Regions from separate parts of the Herbaspirillum sp. GW822-FHT03A08 genome, predicted to be linked through region 2. Evidence: predicted binding sites of a transcription regulator. Region 2 holds the regulator's gene; each other region holds the start of a gene.
The links. The regulator sigma-54, encoded in region 2, starts transcription at its own class of promoters, with help from an activator protein. The targets are predictions, from matches to a motif close to TGGCANGNAANCTGCTTT.
Positions count from the first base shown of each region.

Region 1 (4,282 bases), on a different contig from region 2:
CCGTGAGTTGGGGGCGGAAATAAGTGTGAGAACTGGGTCAGATCTTTGCGGCGAGGTAGGCGATCCAGCCGCCGTAGCCGGTGATGTCGCGTGCGTTGTCGAGTGCTGCCGGCTCGCAGATGAAGCCTTTCACGTTGCTGCCGTCGGCCAGCTCCATGGTGCCGATGCCGAGCGGCGCCGGAATCGCGGCGACGAAGCTGCCGAAATTGCGCAGCGGCATTTCCCAGACTTCGCTGACGATGGCGGCACCGTCGTCGCCATTGGTACGCACCAATCCCGGCTTGGCCGGTGTCGTGTTGGCGAGTGCGTAGAGGCGATAGTGTTTGCTGGTGGTGGTGCTGGCATGCAGGCGAGCACCGGCTTCCAGCAATTGCCAGTTCAGCGGCTGGCCGCTCAGATGCGCACCGACTACGCCGACTTTGACTGTAGGTTCGTTAAAGGGCAGTGGCGCGGCGGCGACGGCATCGGCTTGGGCTGCGCCGCCCAGCAATTGCTGGAACTGCGCACCCGCTTCCGCCAGCAGATGATCGGACCCGGCCGGACCGATCAGCGTGATCCCTGCAGGCAGGCCATCCTTGCGCCACACCGCAGGAATCGCCAGCGCGGCCATGTCCATCAGGTTGACGAAGTTGGTGTAGTAGCCGAGCTGCGAATTGCGCACGATGGGATCGGCCTCCACTGCGGCGATGGTCGGCATGGTGGTGGTGGTCGGCACCAGCAGCAGGTCGGTGTTTTGCAGCAGGGTCTCGGCTTCGCGGCGCAGTTCGGCCAGGCGGTATTGGCCGTTGAAGGCATCGACCGCATCGAACTTGTCGGACTGCTCGGTGATCTCTCTTACCACCGGATGAATCGCTTCTTTATGGGCGTCAAAGAAATCGCCCAGCGCAGCGCGGCGTTCCGCCACCCAAGGACCTTGATACAGCAATTGCGCGGCGTCGGTGAAGGCGTCGAAAGGAATGCGCGTGATGCTGACGCCGGGCATGGCGGTGATTTTTTCCAGTGCCTGTTCGTAGGCCAGCCTGGCGTTGTCGTCGCCATAGAATTCCGGTTTTTGCGGCACGGCGATGCGGTAGCCGCGGCGCTTCACGCCGAGCATCGCCGGGCTGCGCGAATAGGCGTCGCCGGCGTCGAATCCTGCCGCGCTTTGCAATACGCGCCAGGCGTCGGCGACGTCATGCGCGAAGATGGAAATGCAGTCGAGCGTGCGGCAAGCCGGGAACATGCCGCTGGAACTGAGCAGGCCGCGTGTCGGTTTTAACCCCACCAGATTGTTGAAGGCCGCCGGCACGCGGCCGGAGCCGGCGGTGTCGGTGCCGAGCGAAAATAGCACTTGTCCCAGCGCGACCGCAACGGCTGAACCGGAGCTGGAGCCGCCCGAGACATATTCCGGCCGCAGCGAGTTGCGCACGGCGCCATACGGCGAGCGCACACCGACCAGGCCGGTGGCGAACTGGTCCAGATTGGTCTTGCCGACCAGCAGCGCACCAGCCTGTTGCAGGCGCGCGACCACGGTGGCGCTGACTTGCGGGACATGGCTGAATTCGGGGCAGGCGGCGGTGGTCGTCATTTCGGCGACGTCGATGTTGTCTTTCACCGCGAACGGGATGCCGAACAGCGGCAGCGATTCGAACACGGCCTCGCCCTTGATTTGCAACATCAGATCAAGCGCTGCCGCCTGCTGTTTGAGTGTTTTTGCCGGCACGCGGCTGATCCAGACTTCGCTGCGATCAGAGTGCTCGATTTGTGTGAGGAGGTCACCAATCAATTTGCCGGGAGTGAGGCTGCCGGCGCGATACGAAGCCAGTACATCGGCGATCGTCCGTTGTGGAGATTGGGTGGAATTTTGGCGGAGAGTATTTGCTGACATGTTTATATTCATTCTTGAATACAAGATGAAAAACATTAAGCAGGTACTGTGCCAGCGAGATTTTCAGGGTTTGAAAATGATGGGTCGGGAAAGTGGAAAGAGCCGGAATCGCACTGTAGTAGCCGGTTAAACGGTTGCGCGCGGTTTGGATGGGCGCCGCAAAAGGGCGGAGCCGGGATCGGGGATGGAGTCTCGGGGTGATCCGAACTGGCGCAGTTTGTGATGCCAAACTGGTGCCTGCACCAGTTTTCGGTGCAGGCGAGGGTTTTATATGGTCATGGATACTTACCTATTGGTAAGTTGGGGGTGAATTAAGCAGATTTGCCGCCGAGAAAGCCGCCCAGCAGATTGCCGATTTCAGATCCGAGGTCACCGCCGACGGATTCAGGTACCTGACCGTTGGGTGTCAGATGATCGACCAGCCCGGGAAGAATCTGCGCCAGATGACCGGCGATGTCGCCTTGCGGAATGCCGGTGGCTTGCGCCAGGCCGCTTAACTGATCGTCGCCCAGCGCCTGCGACACCTGGTCGCCGGAGACGGGTTGGTTCTGGCCGGTGCCGATCCAGGAGTCCACGATCTGCCCAAGACCGGCGTTTTGCAGCGTACCGAGCAGACCGCCCAGTCCACCCAGTCCGCCTAAACCACCCGGTGCGCTGCCGCCGGACTGATTGTTGGCGAGCATGCTCAATACGGCTTGAATCAATGCCGCCTTGGGATCGGCGGGTGCGCCGGAGGCATCGCCTGCATTGTTATTGAGTGCGCCAAGTACGCTGTCGAGTAAGCCCATGAAATTCTCCAGAATCAAAAGTGAGGAAGGCTTGCCGCCCACGATGCGGATCGCCGCAACGGTGACGCAAGCAAATTGGCAAGCTGGTACAACGGTCTGTCGCTCTCCGGCGTTGTCGAAGGATGTCGAGATACCCCGGCTTTCGGTTCTTCTGCGCTTCCTTCGTTCCTCTCCCTTTTTATCCTTATTTGGAACCTTTAATTACATCTCGCCCCAGATCGCGTTGATTGCCGCCAGGGCGCTCAGGCCGGCGGTTTCGGTGCGCAGCACGCGCGGGCCCATGGACAGCATCAGCGCACCGTGGTCGCAGGCCAGGTTTTCTTCGGCATCGGTAAAGCCGCCTTCCGGACCGACAATCAGGCTCAGCGCCTGCGCCGGATGGTGACGCGCCCAGTCCGACAGCGATTGTTCGCCGCGCGGCGACAGCAGGATGCGTTTGTGCAGGTCGCTCTGGCCGATCCAGCTGTTGAAGTCGGTCAGCGGCGACAGTTGCGCCAGCCGATTGCGGCCGCTTTGCTCGGCGGCGGCGTGGATGATGCCTTGCCAGTGGCTTTGCTTCTTTTCGGCGCGTTCGGTATTGAGGCGCACCACGCAGCGCTGTGCGGCCAGCGGCTGGATGGCTGTGACGCCGAGTTCGACGGCTTTTTCGATGATCCAGTCCATTTTGGACCCTTCCGGCAGGGCTTGCGCCAGCGTGACGGCATAGGACAGTTCCGCTTCGCGCGGGGAAAAGGTCTTGACCTCGGCGTAGACGCGCTTTTTTTCCATTTGGGTAATGACGGCGGTGTATTCGCCGCCTTCCCCGTTGAACAGCGTAATGGGATTGCCGGCCTGCATCCGGATTACCTGGACGTGATGCGCAACCTGGTCGGGCAGGGCGAGCGTCGTACCGATGGCGAGCGGGTCGGGGCAATAAAAGCGGGGCATGATCAACGGGTCCTGATGAGTGAGAGCGGTCAAATGAACAATTATGGGCGCCGGTCCGGCAGATAAAACGCAAGGGAAATTTGCGGAGTGCCTTCGGGTATGCTTTTTCGGCCCTGGCGGCGACGCTTGATTTTAATTCTTCGGGCTACTGTCTGGTAAAATAGTTGGCTCAGTCTGGCTTGGTCCGGGAGTTCATCCGGGTCGACCGGCAAGGCATTCGAAATGCGCGTTAATGACGGCAAACCGCAGCTATCTCGCGGAAACCGCCAGAACGGCAATGATTCGACCGCAATCCGCAACTCTTTGACATCGACATGACTTCCACACTCCCTACCGACAAGATGGCCAACGCGATCCGCGCGCTGGCAATGGACGCAGTACAAAAAGCAAACTCAGGACACCCAGGCGCGCCGATGGGGATGGCGGAAATCGCAGTCGCATTGTGGGCCAAGCACTATCGCCACAATCCGGCCAATCCGCAATGGGCCAACCGTGATCGTTTCGTGTTGTCGAACGGACATGGTTCGATGCTGCAATACGCCTTGCTGCACCTGACCGGCTACGACCTGCCGATGGAAGAGATCAAGAACTTCCGCCAACTGCATTCCAAGACTGCCGGTCATCCGGAAGTCCACATCACGCCGGGCGTGGAAACCACCACCGGTCCGCTGGGCCAGGGCGTCACCAACGCCGTCGGCAT
Region 1 is NZ_JBXANR010000001.1:640,050-644,331, reverse strand. It holds gene atzF (allophanate hydrolase) at 38-1,867, opposite strand; gene AC1RN6_RS03010 (YidB family protein) at 2,179-2,655, opposite strand; gene AC1RN6_RS03005 (16S rRNA (uracil(1498)-N(3))-methyltransferase) at 2,857-3,582, opposite strand; gene tkt (transketolase) at 3,897-4,282, shown strand, end outside.
Region 1: atzF (allophanate hydrolase) is a predicted target of sigma-54. The motif match lies at 1,904-1,921, and genes of this name have one in related genera.

Region 2 (4,282 bases):
AGGCGGCGACGCTCTTTCAGGACGACATCGGCGGCGCGCGAGATGAGATTGTCAGACAAGCCGTTGGCAATGGCGGCCAGCGTTTTCATCGAACAGGGCGCAACGATCATGCCGGTCGAGGTGAACGAGCCGCTGGCGATCGATGCGCCGACGTCGCGCACCGGATGGACCACATCGGCCAGCGCTTCGACGTCCTTGCGGCTCATGTCGAGCTCCTGATGCAGATTGAGCGCGCCGGCTTCGGAAACCAGCAAATGGGTTTCGATGTCGGAATCGCGCAGTACGCGCAGCAGCCGCACGCCGTAGGCAACGCCGGTCGCGCCGGTGATGGCGACGATCAGGCGTTGTGGTTCCGATGCCTTGGGTGCGGCAGTCGTCGCGGAGGACAGACGCTTAGCCCTTGAACAGGGTTTGCAGTTCGCCGGCTTCGTACATTTCATTCATGATGTCGGAACCGCCGACGAACTCGCCGTTGACATACAGTTGCGGGATGGTCGGCCAGTTCGAATATTCCTTGATGCCCTGGCGCACGTCCGGGCTCTCCAGCACATTGACGGTGACGATGTTTTCAGCGCCGCTGGCCTTGAGCAGTTGGATCGCTTTGCCGGAAAAGCCGCATTGCGGGAATTGCGCAGTACCCTTCATGAACAGCACGACAGGGTTTTGGGTGACGGTTTCTTTGATCCAGGATTGCACTTCGCTCATGACTACACCTTCAAAAAGTTCTCAATGCCGACATTATATGAAAAAGCGAGCCTTCGCGTTGAGGTCTGCTGATTCTGGAGGAATGGTGTTGCAGAATGGGAAACTGTCTTTCCGGCAACTTCGACAACAAGAAGAAAATATATAAATTATTTGTCCTTGTCTTGTCGGCAAGACAAGGGTGAAGGGGCTGAAGGGGCGGGAACGGAAGAAAGATGTAAATGATATAAAAACAAGAAAGGGCGCTGACGCGCCCTTTTTCTGTTGCCGGTCCAATCCGCCGGCTAGCTGGATATCACGAGGCTGCTGCTGGCACTGGTTCTTCCGGCAGGCGTTTTGCCATCGAGTGATGGTTCTGTACACGGTCCTTATGCTTGATGACCTGGCGGTCCAGTTTGTCGATCAGCATGTCGATGGCGGCATACAGGTCATGTGCAATGCTTTCGGCATGCAAGTCCTTACCCTTAATGTGAACGTTGATTTCTGCTTTCTGGCGTTTTTCTTTTTCTGTCAGCTTGTCGACGCTGAGGATCACACTGATGTCGATGACGTGATCAAAATGGCGCTTGATACGCGTCAGTTTGCTTTGCACGTATTCGCGGATTGCGGGGGTCAAATCGAGGTGATGGCCACTAATGGTCAGATTCATACAGCACTCCTATCATGAGATTGCTGGAGGTTCTTACGCATTGTCCGGTTGTTTGTGGAGCATTACGCCAGAACACAGCAACAGGTGCTACTACAGAAAAACTTACAGAGATTTGCGGAGATTCACCGGCGGGATCTTGAGCACTTCGCGGTATTTCGCGACGGTACGCCGCGCCACCACCATGCCCTGTTCCGCCAACATATCTGCAATCTTGCTATCAGAGAGTGGGTTCTTAGGGTCTTCTGCTCCTATCAGTTGTTTGATGAGAGCCCGTATCGCGGTGGAGGATGCTTCTCCTCCTGTTTCCGTTGCGACGTGGCTGCCGAAGAAGTATTTCAACTCAAACATGCCATGCGGTGTCAGCATGTACTTCTGAGTCGTTACACGAGAAATAGTGCTCTCGTGTAGACCTAGTGTATCAGCTATTTCGCGCAACACAAGGGGGCGCATGGCAACTGCCCCATGAGAAAAAAAGTTGCGTTGCCGTTCAACAATTGCCTGTGCGACACGCAAAATTGTGTCGAAGCGTTGCCGCATGTTTTTGATGAGCCACTTGGCTTCCTGCAACTGCGAACCGAGCGATCCGTCGCCCTTGGTTTGCTTCATGGCATTGGCGTACATCGCATTCACGCGCAGGCGCGGCATGACGTCGTGGTTGAGCAAAACCTGCCAGCCGTCTTTGGTCGCTTTGACAATCACATCGGGCACAACATAGTCGGAAGTTTCCGACGCGAAAGCGGATCCGGGATGCGGATTGCACTGACGGATAACGGCTTGTGCTTCTCGCAAGTCTTCGTCGTCGCAGCCGAGTGCTTTCTTGATTTTGTTGAAATCTCTTTGAGCAAATAAAGGTAAACACTCCTCGACTATCGTCAGCGCCAGACGGCGTGTGACAAAGGCAACTTTCGGCAGACGTTTGATCTGCAGCGCCAGGCATTCCGATGCGCTGCGGGCGCCGACGCCGGCCGGGTCGAAACTTTGCAGCAGCTTGAGCGCAATGGAGAGTTCTTCCAGCTCGATCTCAAGTTCTTCCGGCAGGCGCGCGAGGATGTCTTCCAGCGGCTCTTCCAGGTAGCCGTGATCGTCGAGTGCGTCGATGATCAGTTCGACCAGCGCGCGGTCGCGCAGCATGCGCACGGTCAGGCGCGCCTGTTCCAGCAGATGCTCGCGCAGCGTGACGGTATGCGCTTCCAGTTGCGGGCGCGCGTCTTCATCGTCGGGCGTTTTACCGGTGCGGGCGACGTCGTCGAAACTCCACTCGGCATCGCCGCTGACATTGTTGTCATCGCCGCCGAGACTGTCGGCGTGTTCGGCCGACTCCGCTTCGGTCGGCGCGCTGCTGACGACGTTTTCGGCCGGATTGGCCTGTTCGGCAGGCGTCGAGCTGATGGCGCCGTCGGCCAGCAGGCGCACGGAGTTGTCGAGCGCGTCGTCGAGACGTTCCAGCAGCGGATTGTCGGAAAGGATTTGTTCCAGTTCCTGATGCAGTTCCAGCGTCGACAATTGCAGCAGACGGATCGACTGCTGCAACTGCGGCGTCAATGCCAGATGCTGGGATGTGCGTAACTGGAGAGATTGTTTCATTGAATCGGCCTGTGGCCTTACATGCGGAAGTGTTCGCCGAGATACACGCGGCGTACGGATTCATTGGCGATGATGTCGTCAGGGCTGCCGCTGGCCAGCACGGTGCCCTGATTGATGATGTAGGCGCGGTCGCAGATGCCGAGCGTTTCGCGCACGTTGTGGTCGGTGATCAGCACGCCGATGCCGCGTTCCTTGAGAAAGCGCACGATACGCTGAATTTCGATCACTGCAATCGGATCGATACCGGCGAACGGTTCATCCAGCAGCACAAAGCGCGGGTCGGTCGCCAGTGCGCGCGCGATTTCAACGCGGCGGCGTTCACCACCGGACAACGACAAGGCCTGGCTTTCACGCAGCTTCTCGATTTGCAATTCGTGCAGCAGGTTGTTGAGACGGCCTTCGATTTCATCGCGGCTCAGCGGCTTGCCGTTTTCCCGGCGCAGTTCCAGCACGGCGCGGATATTGTCTTCCACGGTCAGCTTGCGGAACACGGATGCTTCTTGCGGCAGATAAGACAGGCCCATCGAGGCGCGCTGGTGAATCGGCAGGCGCGAGATATCGGCGCCGTCCAGATCGATTTCACCGCCGTCTGACGGCACCAGGCCGACGATCATGTAGAACGACGTTGTCTTGCCGGCGCCGTTGGGACCGAGCAAGCCGACCACTTCGCCGCTTTCCACCTCAAGCGATACATCGCGCACGACCTGGCGCGCACCATAGCTTTTTTGCAGTCCGCGGACGACCAGAGAACTTGTCGCCATCTTATTGTCCCTTCGGAGGATCGACGCGCGGCTGGATGATCGCCGTGATGCGGCCGCCACCCGGCTTGCTCTCGCCGGTATTGGTGTTGTTGACCGAATAGAACTCGGCGCGGCTGTCGTAGGAGATGAACTCGCCGTTGACTTCATCCGTCACGCGCGGGCCGTCCATGCGCTGCATATGCGCGCGTGTAAACAATTTCGAGATTTCGGTTTTCTCGCTGTATTCGATGCGCTCTGCCTGTCCTTCGATCCACAGGTTCGGACCGCCGTCACGTTTCTGGCGGAAGCTGGCGAGCTGGCCGGGCGCCGCGTACAGAATGGCGAACTCGTAGCCGGCCGGGTCGGTGGTCAATACGACCTTGCCGGCCTTGATCAGCAAGGTGCCGCGAGTAAGGATGACGTTGCCGGTGAAGGTTTTCACCTGTTTGACGTCGTCATACACCATCTGCTCGGCTTCGATGCGGGTCGGCTTCTCGGTGTCGGCTTTTTCAGCGCGAACGATGCTGCTTGTGCTCATCAGGAGCAGGGTCAGCAGAGGCAATAAAAGATTCGTTTTCATATCATCCTGCGCAAGTATCTCGCTTGG
Region 2 is NZ_JBXANR010000002.1:753,011-757,292, forward strand. It holds gene AC1RN6_RS08545 (UbiX family flavin prenyltransferase) at 1-440, opposite strand, end outside; gene grxD (Grx4 family monothiol glutaredoxin) at 394-705, opposite strand; gene hpf (ribosome hibernation-promoting factor, HPF/YfiA family) at 998-1,351, opposite strand; gene AC1RN6_RS08560 (RNA polymerase factor sigma-54) at 1,454-2,935, opposite strand; gene lptB (LPS export ABC transporter ATP-binding protein) at 2,953-3,696, opposite strand; gene lptA (lipopolysaccharide transport periplasmic protein LptA) at 3,698-4,255, opposite strand.

Region 3 (4,282 bases), on a different contig from region 2:
TTTCTTCAGGGCATACACCTGATCGGCACGGTACATCGGCGCACCGGCGTAGATGACGTGTTTGAGGGAGCTGTGATCGTAGCGGTCGACGGATTCGTCTTCGGTGAGGATCTTGACGATGGTCGGCACGGTGAACATGTTGTCGACGCGGTGACGTTGTACGAGTTGCCAGGCTTCTTCCGGCACCAGGCGTTCGGTCGACAACAGGATGCTGGCTGCGCCGCGCGCGGTGTTGACGACAGCGTGGATGCCGGCGCCGTGCGACAGCGGCGCGACGACCAGCGAGCGCGACTGATGCGTCAGACCGGGCAGCAAGTCAGCGAGGTGATTGGTGACGACGAAGGCCATCTGGCCGTGCGACAGCATGCCTGCTTTCGGGTGGCCGGTGGTGCCTGAGGTGTAGAAGAACCACAGCGGGTCTTCGTAATCGACTTCTACTTCGTCGAAAGACTGGTGCGCGCCCGCCGCAGTGGCGAGCGTTTCGAAATCGAGTTCTCCCGCGCGCGGCTCTTGCAGCGCGATGACGTGTTTCAGTGCGGGAGAAACTTCCTTTACCGCGTCAACGTAGTTGGCGAAACCGCGATCGTACAGCATCACGCTGGCGCCGCTGGACTGGCCGAGATACGCAGCTTCCGGCGGCGTGATTCGCACGTTGGTCGGGACCCATACCATGCCCAGCTTGAATGCCGCCCAGGCGCTTTCAAAAATCTGCAGGTTGTTGCGGGAGTGAACCAGCATCTTGTCGCCCTTGCTCACGCCCAGTTTTTGCAGCGAGTGGGCGAGGGTGTCGACGCGGTCGTTGATTTGTTTCCAGGTGGCGATTTTGTCGCCCTTGCCGTCCGGCGTACCGTCGCCGATGATCAGGCCGGGTTCATCGGGAAAGCGGCGGGCGACGTCGGATAGAAGCCGCCCCAGGTTCATTACTTTGGTTAACATCGTCTCGCTCGTGTGTATTTTTTTATGTGGTCTGTACTACTGATATTGCTGCCGCTATTGCTTGCTGCACCTACTGCTGTCGTCCCAGCGCATGCTGGGACCCAGTGCCGTCATCGATCGCTTTCACGACACTGGATTCCAGCGTGTGCTGGAATGACGGAGAAAGATTTTCGCCGGTAGATTAATGCACGCGTTCCAGAATGCTGACGTAATTCGCGACCGCTGCGCCGCCCATGTTGAATACACCCGCATAGCGCGCATTCGGGATCTGCATGTCGCCCGCATCATGGCTGGCCTGCATCGCCGCCATTACGTGCATCGATACGCCGGTGGCGCCGACCGGATGGCCCTTGGACTTCAGGCCGCCGGAAGGATTGATCGGCAGGCGGCCGTTCTTGGCAGTGACGCCGTCGAGAATCGCCCGTGCGCCCTGGCCGGGTTCGGCCAGGCCCATGGCTTCATACTCAAGTAACTCTGCAATGGTGAAGCAGTCGTGCGTTTCAACCAGCGACAGATCCAACAGTTTCAGATCGGCTTGTTTCAATGCCTGCTGCCATGCCAGCGTTCCGGCTTCAAAGCGTGTCGGGTCGCGGCGCGACAGCGGTAGAAAATCGTTGACGTGCACGGCGGCGCGGAAGGTCACGGCGCGTTGCATGGTCTTGGCGACGTCGGCGGCGCTCAGCACCAGCGCGGCAGCTCCGTCGGAGATCAGCGAGCAGTCGGTGCGCTTCAGCGGGCCGGCGACAAAGGGATTTTTTTCCGACACATTGCGGCAAAAATCGAAACCGAAATCCTTGCGCATGTGGGCGTAAGGATTACTCATGCCGTTCTTGTGATTCTTGGCGGCAATGGCGGCCAACGCGTCCGACTGATCGCCGTAGCGATCAAAGTAGGCCTGCGCAATCTTGCCGAACACGCCGGCAAAGCCGCCGGGGATGCCGGCTTCTTCCTTGGCGTAGCAGCATTTCAGCAGCACTTCGCCGACTTGCGGCGTGGCGAGCTCGGTCATTTTTTCAAAGCCGATCACCAGCGCGTGCTTGGCCTGGCCGGACAAAATCGATTGCATGCCCGAGTGGATGGCTGCCGAACCGGTGGCGCAGGCGTTCTCGACGCGTACGGCAGGCTTGAAGCGCAGCGCAGGCAGGGTGTTGACCACCAGCGACGAGGGGAAATCCTGATACAGAAAGCCGCCGTTGAAGGTGCCGATATGGATGGAGCCGATGTCTTCCGGCGTCAGGCCGGCGTGTTCGATGGCTGCCTTGGCGACCTGGCCTATCAGCGCCTCCGGATCGATGCCGTCGAGTTTGCCGAATTGGGAGTGGTTCCAGCCGGTGATGCAGGGTGAGGATGCGGTCATGTGCGCAGTCATGTGAATTCCTGAAAAGAGTGTGTTGGAACAGCAATATGCAAAAACGATGCCACGATTTTTTTAGCCCGCCGCTGTCTCGCTTGCGTTGATTTTTATGGTGTCGGCCGGGTGTGACTGGCCTGAGATGACGCGGTTTGCAGGCCGTGATGGCGGTAAACATAGCACGTCGCGAGCGGCTTTGGATTTGCTGCGCTGCGGGATGAATTTGGCGCCTGAAACGATGACAACTGTATGGCAACTGTATAAGGCATGCGACAGGTGTCGCAGGAAAATAAACACCCGATATACCGCTTACATCCCTTGTCGAAGCAGGCGTTTATCGCAGAGAATGTACTTGCAATGCCGACTTCAGGGAGGGGCGCGCAAGTCTGTGGGCACACGTCGACGACTTGGCATCCAAATTGCTCTAGGACGCATAAGCAGTGCTGAATTAGTCGTTACTAGTATCGGCAACATAAATTAACCAAAACTAAAATCAGGAGACAAACAGATGGGTAACCCAACTGCTAGCATCACTCGCCGTCGTTTTTTGAAGACTGTTTCCGTTGCCTCGGCGGCTGCTGCCACCGGCATGATGTCGACCCGGGCATTCGCCGCCGCTGAGTTCACGCTGAAGTACGCCAACAACCTGCCGGCAACTCACCCGATGAACGTGCGCGCCAAAGAGATGGCCGCCAAGATCGCGACCGAATCCAAGGGCCGCATCGACTTCCAAGTGTATCCGAACAACCAGCTCGGCAACGATACCGACACGCTGGGCCAGGTACGCTCAGGCGCGGTCGACTTCTTCACACTGTCGCCACTGATCCTCGGCACGCTGGTGCCGGCCGCCCAGATCAGCGGCGTCGGTTTCGCCTTCAAGGATTACAACCAGGTCTGGGCCGCCCTGGACGGCGAGCTCGGCGCACACGTGCGCAAGCAGATCGACGCCAAGTCGACCGTCTTCGCATTTGAAAAAATCTGGGACAACGGCTATCGCCAGATCACCAACAGCACGCGTCCGATCAACAAGCCGGAAGACCTCAAGGGCATGAAGCTGCGCGTGCCGCCAAGCCCGCTGTGGACTTCGATGTTCCGTGCTTTCGATTCGGCTCCGGCCAGCATCAACTTCGCCGAAGTATATTCTGCGCTGCAGACCAAGATCGTCGAAGGCCAGGAGAATCCGATGGCGATCATCTCGACCGCCAAGCTGTACGAAGTGCAGAAATACTGCTCGATGACCAATCACATGTGGGACGGCTTCTGGTTCCTCGCCAACAAGAAGTCCTTCGAGCGCTTGCCGAAGGACTTGCAGGAAATCGTTACCCGCAACGTCAATGAAGCCGGCATGAAGCAACGCGCCGACGTCAAGGCGCTGAACGATTCGCTGGCGACTGAAATGAAGGGCAAGGGCCTGGCCTTCAACGACACCGACAATGAAGCCTTCCGCGCCAAGCTGCGCAGCGCCGGTTTCTACGCCGAGTGGCACAAGAAGTTCGGCGACGAACCTTGGGCGCTGTTGGAGAAATACACCGGAAAGTTGGCGTAAATGGAAGCGGCGATGACCGAAGTGAGAATGCCTTCTGCATCGGCGCCGACCAACCCGCTGGCGCGTCTGCTGGCGGGCGTCAACCGCGGCGTAATGCACGTTGTCGCCGCCGTTGCCGCAGCACTGGTGGTGGTGGAAACCGCGGTGCTGCTGGCCGGCGTGATCTACCGCTACGCGCTGCACGATCCGCTGATCTGGTCCGATGAGCTGGCCTCGACGCTGTTCATCTGGCTGTCGATGCTGGGTGCGGTGCTGGCGCTGGACCGTGGCGAACACATGCGCCTGACCGCCATCGTCAACCGGCTCTCGGATAAATGGCGTATCTGGCTGGAGACCGTGGCGGCATTGATCGTCTGCATCTTCGTGCTGATGATCATCCATCCGGCTGTCGATCATGCGTCGGAGCAGATGGCGATCACCACGCCTGCATTGGAAATTCCTGACGGCTT
Region 3 is NZ_JBXANR010000009.1:77,412-81,693, forward strand. It holds gene AC1RN6_RS23605 (acyl-CoA synthetase) at 1-954, opposite strand, end outside; gene AC1RN6_RS23610 (acetyl-CoA acetyltransferase) at 1,118-2,305, opposite strand; gene AC1RN6_RS23615 (TRAP transporter substrate-binding protein) at 2,796-3,833, shown strand; gene AC1RN6_RS23620 (TRAP transporter large permease) at 3,846-4,282, shown strand, end outside.
Region 3: AC1RN6_RS23610 (acetyl-CoA acetyltransferase) is a predicted target of sigma-54. The motif match lies at 2,340-2,357, and genes of this name have one in related genera.